Regions from separate parts of the Thermorudis peleae genome, predicted to be linked through region 2. Evidence: riboswitches for the same ligand, from Rfam matches in the RefSeq annotation. Region 2 holds a riboswitch; each other region holds the start of a gene.
What was found. A riboswitch is a leader RNA that binds a small molecule or an ion and turns the genes downstream of it on or off. The one in region 2 is predicted to bind fluoride.
Positions count from the first base shown of each region.

Region 1: linked by a shared signal. The riboswitch ahead of N675_RS04795 (MFS transporter) and the one ahead of N675_RS12040 (hypothetical protein) in region 2 are both predicted to bind fluoride.
Region 3: linked by a shared signal. The riboswitch ahead of N675_RS04875 (cation:proton antiporter) and the one ahead of N675_RS12040 (hypothetical protein) in region 2 are both predicted to bind fluoride.

Region 1 is NZ_JQMP01000003.1:395,408-399,959, forward strand. Features, by position in the region: gene N675_RS04785 (YeeE/YedE family protein) at 93-1,337, shown strand; gene N675_RS04790 (enolase C-terminal domain-like protein) at 1,427-2,623, opposite strand; fluoride riboswitch at 2,737-2,819, shown strand; gene N675_RS04795 (MFS transporter) at 2,858-4,075, shown strand; gene N675_RS04800 (DUF4383 domain-containing protein) at 4,134-4,523, opposite strand.
Region 2 is NZ_JQMP01000004.1:459,926-464,477, reverse strand. Features, by position in the region: gene N675_RS12050 (AAA family ATPase) at 1-93, opposite strand, end outside; gene N675_RS12045 (HEAT repeat domain-containing protein) at 100-510, opposite strand; gene N675_RS12040 (hypothetical protein) at 527-1,681, opposite strand; fluoride riboswitch at 1,714-1,790, opposite strand; gene N675_RS12035 (NAD(P)/FAD-dependent oxidoreductase) at 1,857-3,017, shown strand; gene N675_RS12030 (Ig-like domain-containing protein) at 3,014-4,552, opposite strand, start outside.
Region 3 is NZ_JQMP01000003.1:411,330-415,881, reverse strand. Features, by position in the region: gene N675_RS04885 (DUF6062 family protein) at 1-238, opposite strand, end outside; gene N675_RS04880 (universal stress protein) at 299-724, opposite strand; gene N675_RS04875 (cation:proton antiporter) at 728-1,912, opposite strand; fluoride riboswitch at 1,999-2,081, opposite strand; gene N675_RS04870 (DUF72 domain-containing protein) at 2,133-2,876, opposite strand; gene N675_RS04865 (TIGR01777 family oxidoreductase) at 2,892-3,893, opposite strand; gene N675_RS04860 (endonuclease/exonuclease/phosphatase family protein) at 3,970-4,552, opposite strand, start outside.

The sequences.
Region 1 (4,552 bases), on a different contig from region 2:
GCAGCTATTCGCCCGCTCATACATCGTCCGTATTCTGCTCCAGCAGGACTGGAGAGCTCTGGCATTGCCTGTCTTTGGGGAAAGGAAGCACAATGCAGCGAACGGAGACGTTCGTCCGGCCACGCTTCGGGTACATTGTTGGTGATCTCCCGTCACCACGATTCGGGGTCGCCGTTGGCGCTGCCGGCGTTGCGGCAGTATTGGCGGCTGTACTTGTTTCGCGGTATGGCGTCCGTCAGGGCATTCTGTTCGCACTTGGTCTGCTCCTCGGCATAACGCTCTATCATGCCCGTTTCGGTTTCACCTCGGCTTTCCGGCAATTCGTCGCGGTTGGTCAAGGGGCTGGTTTACGCGCCCATATGCTCATGCTCGCGGTTGCAAGCGTGCTCTTTGCGCCCATTCTTGCGAGTGGGAAAGGCCTCTTTGGCGTTCATGTTGCCGGTTCGCTTGCGCCGGTTGGCCTCGCTGTTCTCGTCGGTGCCTTCCTCTTTGGTGTTGGGATGCAACTTGGTGGGGCGTGCGCCTCAGGTACCTTGTTCTCGGTTGGCGGCGGGCAGACGGCCACGCTCTTCACCCTCGCTGGCTTCATCGTCGGCTCGGTCCTCGGGGCCTGGCACTGGGGATTCTGGACCCAGCCAGCGCTTAACCTGCCAGCGCTGTCACTTGCGACGGTATTTGGTGGTTATTTTGGTGCCCTCATCGTTCAGCTTGGTGTCATCGGGGCCATCACGCTTGTAACGATCCTCATCGAGCGAAAGCGTCGTCCACCTCAGATCGCTCCACAACCGAGTGCACGAGGCCTGGCCCGCGTCATCCGAGGCACGTGGCCGCTGTGGACCGGTGCTGTCGTGCTCGCAGTCCTGAATGCTGCGACGCTGCTCGTGAGCGGTCACCCGTGGGGTATCACGTCAGCATTTGCACTCTGGGGCTCGAAACTCGCCCAGGCACTCGGCGTAAACGTCTCGTCGTGGGCCTATTGGTCTGGCAGTCGGGCTGCGAGCCTTCATGCTTCGGTCCTCGCTGATGTCACCTCGGTCATGGACTTTGGGATCGTGCTTGGCGCCATGATCGCTGCAGCATTGAGCGGCACGTTTGTCCTGCACCGCCATCTGCCACCGAAAACGGTCGTCGCCTCGTTGTTGGGCGGTGTGTTGATGGGCTATGGTGCACGACTTGCCTACGGCTGCAACATCGGCGCTTATTTCTCGGGCGTAGCGTCCTTTAGCCTGCATGGCTGGATCTGGGCGATCGCTGCTTTGCTCGGTACAACTGTTGGTGTGCGCTTGCGCCCGCTCTTTGGCCTGACTGTCCCCAAGCAGACAGACGCAGTCTGCTGAGTCATCAACTACTTGGTAATTGGCAGCGAGGTGGTTGGCTTTGTCAATGGTGCTGCCACCTCGCTGCTCCCATTCTCGTCGTGCTACCCTTACTCCCAACTGAGGTCGCGTTGGTCTTCAACTTTCTCCCACGCAATATCGACGCCCATGCCCGGCCGCTCCGGCACGACGATCACCCCGTTTTGAGGCTCGACCGGCTGGTCCCAAAACCACTGCAACAACTGATTCCACTTCACGAGGTATTCAACCATCGGCGCCACTGGTTCCGGTAGCGCTGCAAGAAACTGGACCGTCGCGGGAACCGAATGCCCGTGGGGAATGAACGGCACACCGTAGCTGCTTGTCAATGCAGCGATCTTGATCCCTTCGCTGATTCCGCCAGCCCAGTAGAGATCTGGCTGGAGCACGTCAGCTGCACCGGCTTCCAGCAGATGCCGAATGCCCCAACGCGTATATTCATGCTCGCCGAGCGCAATCGGCACCGGGCTTTGTCGACGCAGCGCAGCAACCTCGGTAATCTGATCCGGCAGGTATGGCTCTTCAAGCCAGCGTGGTCGAAGTGGCGCAATCGCATGCACAACTGCTCGGGCAAACTCCGGCGTCCAACTCATCCACGCGTCAAGCATGAAGTCGCGGTCAGGCCCAAGCGCATCACGGAGCGTCTCTGCCAACGTGAGAATCTTCCGCAATCCCTCTCGACCATCTGCCGGCCCCCATCGGGGAAACCACTTCGTTGCGCTGAAGCCCTGCTCGACCAGTGCTGTCACACGCTCGCGGACGCGTGTTGGCTCAAGTGAAAAGCCAAGCATGCTGGCATAGACAGGCAGGACGGTGCGCACCGGTCCACCGAGAAGGCGATGGACCGGTACACCGTGCCAGCGCCCACGCAGATCCCAGAGTGCACAGTCGACTGCGCTGATCGCCATCATGGTTAACCCTTTGCGGCCATGCACCTGCGCGCGGTACAGGCGATCCCATATCCGCTCGCTGGCAAGTGGATCGTGGCCGAGGAGCAGGGGACGTAACTGCGTGGCGATCGCCCACGCGACATCCCGCTGTACCGGACCAGCAAGTCCTGTTACCCCCTCGTCAGTCTCAATCAGCAGCATCACCTCGCGTAGCCGATACGGTCCCGGTCCGCTCTCTTCTGGCAGCCACCACTCTCGCTCCTCAGCGTGGTGCTCAGGATAGATGTCCACTGGACGGCTCAGCCGTTCTTCCCAAAACATTCCCTCATAGGGGAACGTCCCGGTAAGCTCGACAAGCCTGACCGCTGTAATCTTCATCGTTCCCGTAGCTCCTTTCGCGTTGCCCGTCTGCGGAGAAATATCCCGAGCCTGCTGGCCTGTCAATCCGTATTCTCCCAGCCTTGCTCGCAACCAGGCGATCATCTACCCTTGATCCCACAGGTGATGGAGTCCACCCGCGCGGCAAGCGCAAACCGCTGTGTTCTCTCCTGCGGCTGATGACTCCTGACGGGGTGTCAAGGCATTCCAATAAAGTTGGCCTGAAGGGAGTGCATGATGACAGCCAGTCGGTCGTCAGTACCGCCGACAGCACGTGATGTGCACGTGGCGCGGCGGGCCGTCCAGTTCATTATCCTCATTGGCTTGGTGAGCTTCTTCGCTGACTTGACCTACGAAGGTGCTCGCAGTGTCACGGGGCCATTTCTCGAACTACTCGGTGCTCCTGCCGTGGTTGTCGGGCTCGTCGCCGGACTTGGTGAGCTGGTTGGGTATGCCTTGCGGTTGGTTTCCGGGCGGCTTGCTGATCAGACGCGCGCGTACTGGCCGATTGCCCTCGCTGGTTACCTTATTCAGATGGCCGCAGTGCCGTTACTCGCGCTTGCTGGGAGTTGGGAACTTGCCGCATTGCTCATCGTGCTTGAGCGAATCGGCAAAGCCATCCGCAATCCGTCGCGTGACGTGATGTTGTCCTATGCAGCTCGTGGCATGGGGTATGGCTGGGGCTTTGGTCTGCACGAGGCAATGGACCAGGCTGGCGCCCTAGTTGGTCCGCTGGTTGTCACGGGAGTGTTACTTACCGGTGGCGACGAGCGCCGAGCGTTTGCCCTGTTGGCCATTCCGGCAGCAATCACCTATGGACTGCTGGTTTTCGCCCGTATCGTGTTCCCCCGTCCACAAGCCCTGGAGCCGGCAACACCCACAGTCTCGACCACGGGCTATACCCGAGCGTTTTGGCTCTACCTGATCGGCGCTATGCTCGTTGCTGCTGGCTTTGCTGACTTTGCGCTGATCTCTTATCACTTTGCGGCGGCGCGAACCGTCAACGGTGTATGGGTGCCGGCCCTCTACGCCATTGCCATGGGCGTTGGTGGCGCTGGATCATTGCTCTTCGGCCGTGCCTTTGACCATTGGGGCGTCGGCATCCTATTCCCACTCACTCTCCTGAGCGCACTCTTCGCGCCGCTCGTCTTCTTGGGTGGCCTCACCGCAGCCGCGTTCGGTATGGCATTGTGGGGTATTGGTACCGGCGTCCATGAATCAATCATGGCAGCAGTTGTCGCAGTCATGGTGCCGGCTGAGCGCCGCGGTTCAGCCTATGGGTTGTTTAACCTTGCCTATGGCATTGCTTGGTTTCTCGGCAGTGCGTTGCTGGGTGCACTCTATGGTTGGTCGGTCGTGGCGACCGTCGTTGCTGCGCTCGTGCTGGAATTGGCAGCGCTCCCCTGTTTCTGGGTAGTAGCCCAGGCTCTTCGCAATCACCATCAGGCGTAACAAAACCGGGCGTGGGATATACCCACGTCCGGTTCTGCCTTCGCCAGCCCTGCGCCGGTCACGCAACTCGTGTCTGTGTTTGGCCGATCGTCGTGAAGCCGACGAGGGCTGATAGCGCTCCGACCACAAGGTGAAGGAGATTGTCCGCCATATTAATGTGCACAAGACCAAGTAACATACCATCCGGCGCGAGCCCAGGAATCAGCCCGAGGATGCCAACCAGCAGATACACAATCCCAAGCCCCTGAGCAAATAGCCGCGAACGGCCAGTATACGCTGCGGCGATGCCAAGCACCCCAACGACAACATGAATAAGGTTGTGCACAACATTGACAGCAAAGATGCCAAGCAACTCCCCACCTGATGGATTCAGCAGAAAGCCGAGTACGCCAACTAGGAGAAAGACAATCCCGATCACGAGTGCGAAGAGCCGTGCTAGATCACGCATACGTTACCTCCATCCGTCCTCCTTCGGAA
Region 2 (4,552 bases):
TCGCTCAACGGTATCGCAAATGCGCTGTGCAAGTGCTTGGATACGTTCTGCGGCTGTCGCATCAAGCCGGGGCATCGGCGTCATTTGTCCCATGAACGTTTACCTTCCCTTCTGGAGCGCGCGGAGTGCTTGGTCACGAATACTAGCTAACGGATCATGTTCCGCGATGTCGCGCAATACCGCATCGGCTTGCGGTGTATGGAGTTGCCGCAGTGCTGCAACAACCTCGACGCGGACACGTGCTGCTCCATGCTGGAGTGCAAATTGAAGTGCCGGGAGAGCTTGCGGATCGCCGATCTTTCCGAGTGCTGCAACAGCGGCGGCTGCAACATCGACGTCCCACAGACGTTCCTGGATTGTTTGGCAGAGTGCGGGTACGGCGTACTGCTCCTTTTGTTCGCCAAGTATCCAGGCACAGTGTTCAGCAATGTCTGGTCGAGGATGCCGCAGCCCTGCAATCAGTTTAGCGGTAAAGGAGTCCGCTGCGATAGTGCTACCATGCATCGTCATGACTTATCCTCGTGTTTCACGAGACCCGTGCGTCGTGAAGCGAGACACCGGGCGTTTCTCCACCAAAGACTGCGATAAGGTCTCGCCAACTTCGCCGCTCTTCGTCAGTCAGATGCCCGCGAAAACGGTAATCAGAACTGGCAATAAATCGTTGAGCACGCTCAGCAAGCTCTTCGAAGGCGGCCACCGTCTCATCAAGAACGTGGTCAGCGTCTGGCTGTGTGAGTGCTTGGCGAAGGTGGCCAAGGCAGCGCGGTTCCGCTGAGTGATTGCTCGTCTCCATCGGCAGAGCAACTGCTTCCGGCCAAGCTTGGTCTTCCTCAAGCAGCAACTGGGCAACCAGCTGGGGAGCATCGAGATAGGTGGTCCATGCCCGAGCGCGGTCGCACAGCCAGGCCGTTCCCTTACTGAGATATTCCCGCTCAGCTTGGCACCATGGGCAATATTCAGCTTGGCGTGGAAGATATGGTGGTCGTCGGCCAACACGCAGTGCAAGCTGTTGCTCACTATCGAGGCTGCGATGGTGGTGCGCATATCGTGTGGCGAGGATGTCAAGCAGCGAACGCCAGCGCGCTGCTTGAGCTGGGGCGATTCGCTCAAGGGTGATGGCAAGAAGGTGGGCATGTGGCTGGCAGAGTAGCGCTGGCTCACTGACGACGAGTTCTGGCTCGTGCATGGCGATCCACGCCAGCGCGGTAAGCAGCGTCGATTCTCGTTGGGCTTCCCAGATGCAAGCCGGGCAGGGAGTACGAGGGGTGAGCCAGCGCCGAGCAGCTGTAACGCCACCGATCTTTACTGTTTGGAGTAGATCGACGAGAATGCGCTGCAGAAGGATTGCCACACCATGGTGACTGAATACATGATCACCAGCTGGTATGAGTGCCCAACTATGAATGAAGCAAAAACCGCGCGCGGCCAGTAGTGCGCGATGAGTATCTGGATCGGTGACCTGTTCCCACAGGATTGATTCCAGCCCGCGCAATTCGCGCTCTGCAAGGAGCCGACAGACTGGGCAACCAGGTAAGGCGATCGCTTCCGTGAGCATTGCAATGAGCACGCGGTCTGGCTGGATAGTTGGACGAGTGCGAAACAGGCGGGAAATGCGTGCAAGCCATCCGCCACGCTGCTCGGCTGTTCCTCCTGTTCGCATGGCCGGTGTTTCATGCACCATAAGAAAACCTCCACGCTACCGGAATAATCCGGAACTGCGTAGAGGCCATCAGCCGCTCGGCGGTTCGGCGGTCTTGTGCCGCCTGGTGAGCCTCATCACCTGCGTAGCGTAGTATACCACAAAGCACGCGTGCTGACGGCGCCGTGCTCAATGCCGAGGGGAGAGTAGGGCAATCGTGCAAAAGCAAATGCATGGGGTTGACATCGCCATTGTCGGCGGTGGCATTATTGGGGCAACACTTGCCTACTTACTGGCGCGCCAAGGAGTCTCGTGTTGCGTCCTCGAGCGTGGGATACCTGGCGCTGGGACTGCCGAAGCATCCGCGGGAATTGTTGGGCCCCATCTTGAACGAGAACAACCCGAAGCCCTTCGTGCCTTGCTTCTCAAAAGCCTGCGGGCTTATCCCTGGTTGATTGCGACGCTGCAGGATGAAACGCCAATCGATCCAAGCTATCACACCTGGGGCGAGCTACGGTTAGCGTTCACAGCTGAGCAAGCTCAAGCGCTGCGGGATCATGGCCAATGGCTTGAGTCGCTCGGTTTTGATGTCACCTGGCTCGACGCTGCAGCAGTGCGAGCTGATGCACCAGTGGTGGCTGAACAGGTCGTTGGTGGGCTGTATCTCGCTGACGCTGCCAGTATGGTGGTGCCTCGTTTTGTGCGCTCACTGTTGGACGCAGCGTGCCGGCGCGGCGTAACCGTGTTGCAACAGACCCCAGTACTCGGCTTCCAAACAGTCGGCGACCGCGTGATTGCGCTGCAGACTGGCGCAGCAGTATTGCCGGTTGACCAGCTCGTACTCGCAGCCGGCGTTGAGACAACGGCTCTCGTGCGATTGCTTGGCTCCTCCGTCGCTATCGAGCCGGTGCGTGGCCAGATGGTGCTCCTTCGTACAGTGCCGGGGGTGCTCAGAACAATCCTTGCCGGTCCGGCTGGTGGCTATGTTGTTCCACGCACTGATGGCGATATTTGGGCAGGTCCAACGAAGGAACGAGGGCGCTGGGAACAGCAGCCAACAGTTGATGGCCTTGTCACGTGCTTGTCCATCCTGAATCAGCTCGCGCCCGGGTTGCGTCCTGCAATCTTTGCTGGCACGACTGTTGGACTGCGGCCAGGGGCGCCTCCCGATGGACTTCCCGTTATCGGCCGCCTGCCCGGCTGGGCAAATGTCTGGGTCGCAAGTGGACACGAACACCTGGGAGTCATGCTCGCCCCTGGCACAGCCGAACTCCTTGTCGCAGCGCTTACTGGTACCGAGACACTAGCCGAACTGTCCGCCTTTGATCCTGGACGGCCAGCTGCCTGGCGTAACAGTGAGCACCGGCGCGCAAATTAGGAACTCCACGTGATAATCCAGTCATCATGTGGCTCTCCTGCCGTCTCACTCGTACTATCGCACTGGCCGTTTCGGTTAACGTCAACGCAGGCCCGAACGATCGTCGTTGTACCAGCTTCACTACCGTTGCGCAGGATGGTGACAGAGGCTTTCCCGTTAGCATCGGTTAGTGGTGTTGCTGAACCAATGACGGCAGGTGCCGGATTATCATTTCCCTCTTCCAGAATGCTGAAGAGGACGCGCGCTCCTGCAACGCTGTGTGATTGCATGCCGATGTCCGTAACAAGAACCGTTAGCTGGACCGTTTCTGAGTCGCCATACGGGGGATTGGAGCCGTCAGCAGGGAATGCGAGTTGGTAGTTCACCCACTGGAGCGTCACGGCTGCGCGTGGCTCGCCTTGATCGCATGAAAGGCTCAGGTCAAGGTCGATACAGGCAAGCACCTGGTCAGTTCGCTGAGGATCAGTATGGACATGGGAATATGCGACTTGGCCTGCTTCGTTGCTTACGTTGAACCATAGGATGCTGTGGTCGGATAGCGAAAAGAGGGTAATCGGAATCACACTGCCTGTAGTTTTTGCGGTCAATTGGATTGGAACGTTGATTTGACTGATGTCGGCCGACGCCGTTAAGGTAATAGCATACTCGCCTGTTGGCTGGGGCATGGGTAGCCCAGGTGGTGTGGTCACGAGGCTAAACGTAGTCGAGCCGTCGACAGCGACAGCGTAGTTGACGTTATTCGAGATAGCGCTTACTGGTCCGCCTGTCCGTACGGCAACGACCGCACTGCCGTGAAATCCAGGTGTTAGTGCGCTGAGGCGTGGTGTGTAGAGCGTTTGACCACTGTGGGGGGCGAGCGTCAGCGACTGAGTGCTACTCGGTACCTCATGCCCCATGTGATCAAAGAAGCGCACGACGACCTCAGCGGGAGTCGTTGCGCTTGTATTGAAGAGATTGATGCCACTCGTATCAGCTCGCTGGCTACCATCGCCTTTTTGGACGAGTGGCAGAGTAAGGAACTCTCCCTCGGCTGCGCCACTCGGCGCAAGATAACTGAGCGCTTGGCCCTGGCCGTCGAGCTTGTTGCCTTGATACTTGACGGCATCGACGGCAACCGCAATTGGCTCGGTGCCAACAACGGTGGCCTGTGAGAGCCCTTCGATGCCGGCGCCATCGAATGATGGGCGGTAGACAAAGGTCATGCCGCTGGGAGGCAGCGTACGTTCAACTTTGCCAAGCAGTGTACCTTGGGTGTCGTAAAAGCTGAGCGTTACCAGATTTTCCTCACTATCCGAAAGGTTGCTGATATTAATCCCACTGTTCCAGCCATTGTAGGACTGGAAGATGAGCGGTGCCGTCACAACGCGTGGACTATCGGCAGCGCGAGCGACCGGCACATTGGTCAAGGCCATAAGTGTTGAGGGCTTGATACGGTCAACGCTTGCGACCACCGGGCATGGCGCAGTAATCCACGCTTGTCCAACCCAGTTTTGCGCGGAGACCCCATTGTTTTCCAGAAGGTCAACAAGGTGGAG
Region 3 (4,552 bases), on a different contig from region 2:
TTGGCCAGACGGCCCCCCGTCGGGCAATGGCTCGCGTATGCTCAGGGCAGAAACCGTACGATGCGATGTACTGTGCGGCAACACTGGCTTCGCCATAGGACTCGTTGAAGAACCAGAACCAGTAACGTTCAAGCTCATCATGACACCCAGAGCAAATTGGGCAGCCACGGCGGGCAAGGAGTTTGAGGATATCTGCCTTTTTCGCGGTAACCATGTGCGCAATGGCGGCTGATGGCATCACGCTACTCCATTTATTTTCACGCGTATTTCACGCGCGCTGGGTGCTCCAGGGTGGACGCTACCAGCGTGCGACGAGCACCGTACACGGAGCGTGACGCACGACCTTGTCAGCAGTCGTGCCGAGGAAGACGCCCCAGATGCCGGAATGACCACTGTGACCGATAACCAGCAGGTCAAAGCCACCACGCTGTGCTTCTTGGACAAGCAGTTGGGCAGGATGACCAACCCGTGTGATGGTCTGTACGGTCATGCCGGCTTCGCGGGCAAGCTGTTGCGCACGTTCCTGGAGGGTCTTAAACTCTTGTTCAATCAACCGGCGCTGCTCATCGACTTCGCCGACGGTTGCGGTCGCGAGTTGTGGGATTTCGATGACTGAGAGCGTCCACAGTTCGGCACCGAAGGCCTGCGCGACTGCGATTGCGTGGCGTAGCGCCTCCTGCGCCCCACGTGAGCCGTCGAATCCGACGAGGATCTTGCGGTACATTGGCTATTGCTCCTCTCCGACTGTTGCGAATTCGTGGGCAGGTGCGGACTCACCGATCGCACGTTCTGTCAAGGCATCGCGTGGCAGGAACCAGGTCTGGGCAATGAAGGTGGGTACGAGAGCTGAGCCAATAACAGCGGTCACGAGGATGGTGTACTGGGACTGATTAATGATGCCGTGGTTCAGGCCAAACAAGGAGGAAATGGTGCCGAAGGTTAAGCCGGTTGACATGAGGAGCGTGGTATAGACACTGCGCTGACGGCCAAGGCGGAAGGCTAGTGTTAAGGGGCCGACACCGATGAGCTTAGCGACCATCTTGACGGCCAGGAATGCCAGGATAAGGACGATGCTCTGTACCACTGCGGAAGCTGAGACATAGAGGCCAGCCTTGAGGAAGTACCACGGCGTGAGCATGGCAAACGCAATGGTGCGCATGCGCATCATGAGGATTCGGTGCTGAGAGAAGACGCCTGCGACAACCAGGCCGATGAGATAGGCTGGGAGCACGGCTTCACTCTTGGCTTGAGTCGCAAGCCAGCCGAGCGCGAAGAGCACGAGGAAGAGAAACTTGATTTCGGGCTCAGTCACCCGGTTGCCCCAGGTCGCGACGACCCAACGGGTCGAGCGCGGCAAGAGCGCGAGCACGACGCCGGTGACAACAGCGAAGAGGACAAGCCAGCGGTTATAGTTGGCGAAGATGAGACCAAGCGCGAGCACGGTGCCGAGGCCATTGACAAAGCAGGCAGCCAGGATCAGCTTGCCAAGATCGGTCTCGTTCAACCCACTCTCGACCATGACCGTATAGACGACCGCGACCGAGGTTGTTGAGAGTGCGATGCCAGCGATCCAGGATGCGCTCGGTGCCCAGCCGACGACGAAACGAGCGAAGGCAGCGGCACCCAAGAACGGGAAGAAGAAGCCAGCAAGGCCGATGACAATGCTCGGCTTGAGATGCCGGCGGAAGGTGTCGGGCTCAATTTCAGCCCCGGCGAGGAAGGTTAAGACAACGGCGCCGAAGCTTGCGAGGGCATTGATCCAATCATTGACGCTGAGGTGGAGGACGTTGCCGCCAAACACCCCAACGAGGATTTCCATGAGGGCAACGGAAATACCGAGGCGAATGGAGAGGACGCTTGCAGCCAGGGCGAGCGCCATCCAGACCGCCGCGATAGCCCAGAGATTGTCCACGATTCCACCTCCGTTTCCAGCACTCCTGTTGCCAGAGGCACCTACAGGACGGAGGCAGAACCAAAAACAATGCTCCTGCCCACATCCTGTAGGCAGGAGCCATCAGCCTTGTCTCGGCGGTTCAGGCTAGCATACCTAGCCTTGGGCGGACTCCATCGCCCGAGGCATGAGTATAGCTTCTCTCTCTCACCCTGTCAATACCGAGCGCATCCACGGCCATTTAGATGGCATCGATGCCGATGGCCTGCAAGCGAGCCCGCAGCCGATGGGCATCAGCGATAGCATGGGCACCAAGATCGTTGTTGAAGTACACGAACCCAGCACTGTGCCCAGGCCAGTGCGCAATGCGATCGGCGAGCCACGCAATCTCGTCGTCAGTCAAGCCAATGTCGAAGCGGCCACTGTGGACGCGAAGATACCCGAACGACCCGAATGCTGACCATCCTTCGGGTGTCGGATGCGCGCCACCGTAGGCCAGGACACAAGCGCATCCGGCACGGTCGAGCATGGCGACGACCTCAGGCGTGTACCAGCTCGGGTGCCGGAACTCGAATGCCACAGGCAGATCAGCGGGTAAGCGCGTGAGGAACTGCCGGAGACACTCGTCGTCGCGCGAAAAGCTTGGTGGAAGCTGCACCAGGAGCGGGCCCCGGGCTGGCCCAAGGCCTTCTGAAGCTTCAAGCAATTGCTGAAGCGCCTCCACACCATCACCCAAGCGGTGCACGTGGGTAATGAGCCGACTGGCTTTGACGGCGAAGCAGAAGCCAGGGCTGTGAGCAACTGCTGCAGCCCACTGGGCAAACTGCTGACGCGTCGGCAAGCGGTAGAAGCTGCGGTTAATTTCGGTTGTGCGGAAGTGCTGCGCGTAGTAGGACAGCCAGGAGCGCGGTGAGAGCTCAGCTGGGTAGAAGCGTCCACGCCAGTGGCGATAGAACCAGCCAGAGGTGCCGATGCGCCAGGCCATGGTGCTGCAACAGCCTTACCTCGTTCGTGGGCCAAGCAACCGATCGAGTTCAGTATCGAGGAGAGGGACAAGGAAGTCGAAGCCAGCTGCGCGTAATCGCCGCGGCACTGCACGACAGCTGACCAGCAGCAATTGATCAGCAGTCGGACCAAGGACGAGGCGGAGCGCCCACGCTGGGACTGGGATAACCGCGGGACGATGCAGACGGCGTGCCGCCCGACGCACAAAATCGATCTGGCGAACAGGATCGGGTGCAGTGACATTGTAGACGTCACGACAATCGGGATGCTCAATGAGGAAACAGATAGCGCGTGCAACATCGTCGACATCGACCCAGGGCCACCACTGGCGACCACTGCCAAACGGACCAGCAACGCCGAGGCGGAGCGGCAGCACGAGGCGCTGCCAGGCGGGAGCGTCAGGGCCGAGCACGAGGCCAAAGCGGGTGATGACAAGCCGAACAGCACCATCGGCGCGCGATTCAATGCGCCGCGCTGCGCGTTCCCAGGCGACACACACATCGGAGAGGAAAAAGCCAGGCTGTGGGGGACAGGTCTCATCAACTTCGAGGTCGCCGGTGTCACCGTAATACCCGACGGCCGAGGCTTGTACCCACACACTTGGCGGGCGAGTGCAGCGAAGGCACGCCTCGACCAGGGCATTCGTTGCATCTAAGCGGCTTTGGAGCACGCGACGTTGCTGCTGTGGGGTAAGCCTGCCTTCGCCAATCGAGGCACCGGCAAGGTTGACAACGGCGCTTGCTCCGTCAAGTGCTTGACGGAGCGTGGCGAGCGCATCTGGCGCACCACGGGCGGCAGCTTGGGGATCCCAGCTCACGACCTGCACAGCAGGATCTTGCGACCGGCCGCTTCGACTGAGGACGCGAATGGTGTAGCGATCACGAGCCTGCGCGATGAGATGCCGTCCGACAAGACCGGTGCCTCCAGCGATTACCAGGACTGGGCGGGTTTCACTTGCTCCGTGAGCCTGCTGCTGCGGCTCTGTGACGGTTATCATGCTGCCACAACCTTCTCTCAGCTACTTCGTCGCATTCCAAGCCTACCAGAGGGCCGAAGGAATGCGCAGTCTCGCTTCAGGATGCTGAAGGCAGACGCAGCCAAGCCACGACTGGGCGATGATCGGATGACCAGCGATCGACGATGCCAGCCTGCTCAACCTGAAGTGGCGGAGAAACAAAGATGTAGTCAATCCGACGGCGATCGGAGGACGTAGTGAAATCAGGGCCGAAGGACGCCCCCGTATCAACGAGGCCAGCTGCGAGCACGTGCGTGACGACTGGTGTGCCGGGATCAGCGTTGAAGTCGCCGGCGAGGACGAGCGGGCGGCGATCTGCCACGAACGAGAGGAGGCTCGCTGTTTGGGCAAGCCTGACGGCATCGGCATTGCGTGGGTCGTCGAGATGCGTTCCAACCACCCAGATTGTCCCATGCTGGGCTTGTACCTGCACAGCCACTGCGCCACGACGCAGGTTTTGCGTCTGCGGGTACCGCAACCGTTCAACGTGCACGATTGGCGCTGAGGTCAGGATGGCGTTGCCCCATAAGCCATCGCTCGACGTTGGTCCCCAGACGGCTTGCATGCCGAGGCGTCTGCTCAACCACAGCAGATCATCAGCCCCAGTTGTCACGAGCCAGCCGCGACTGACTTCCTGCAAG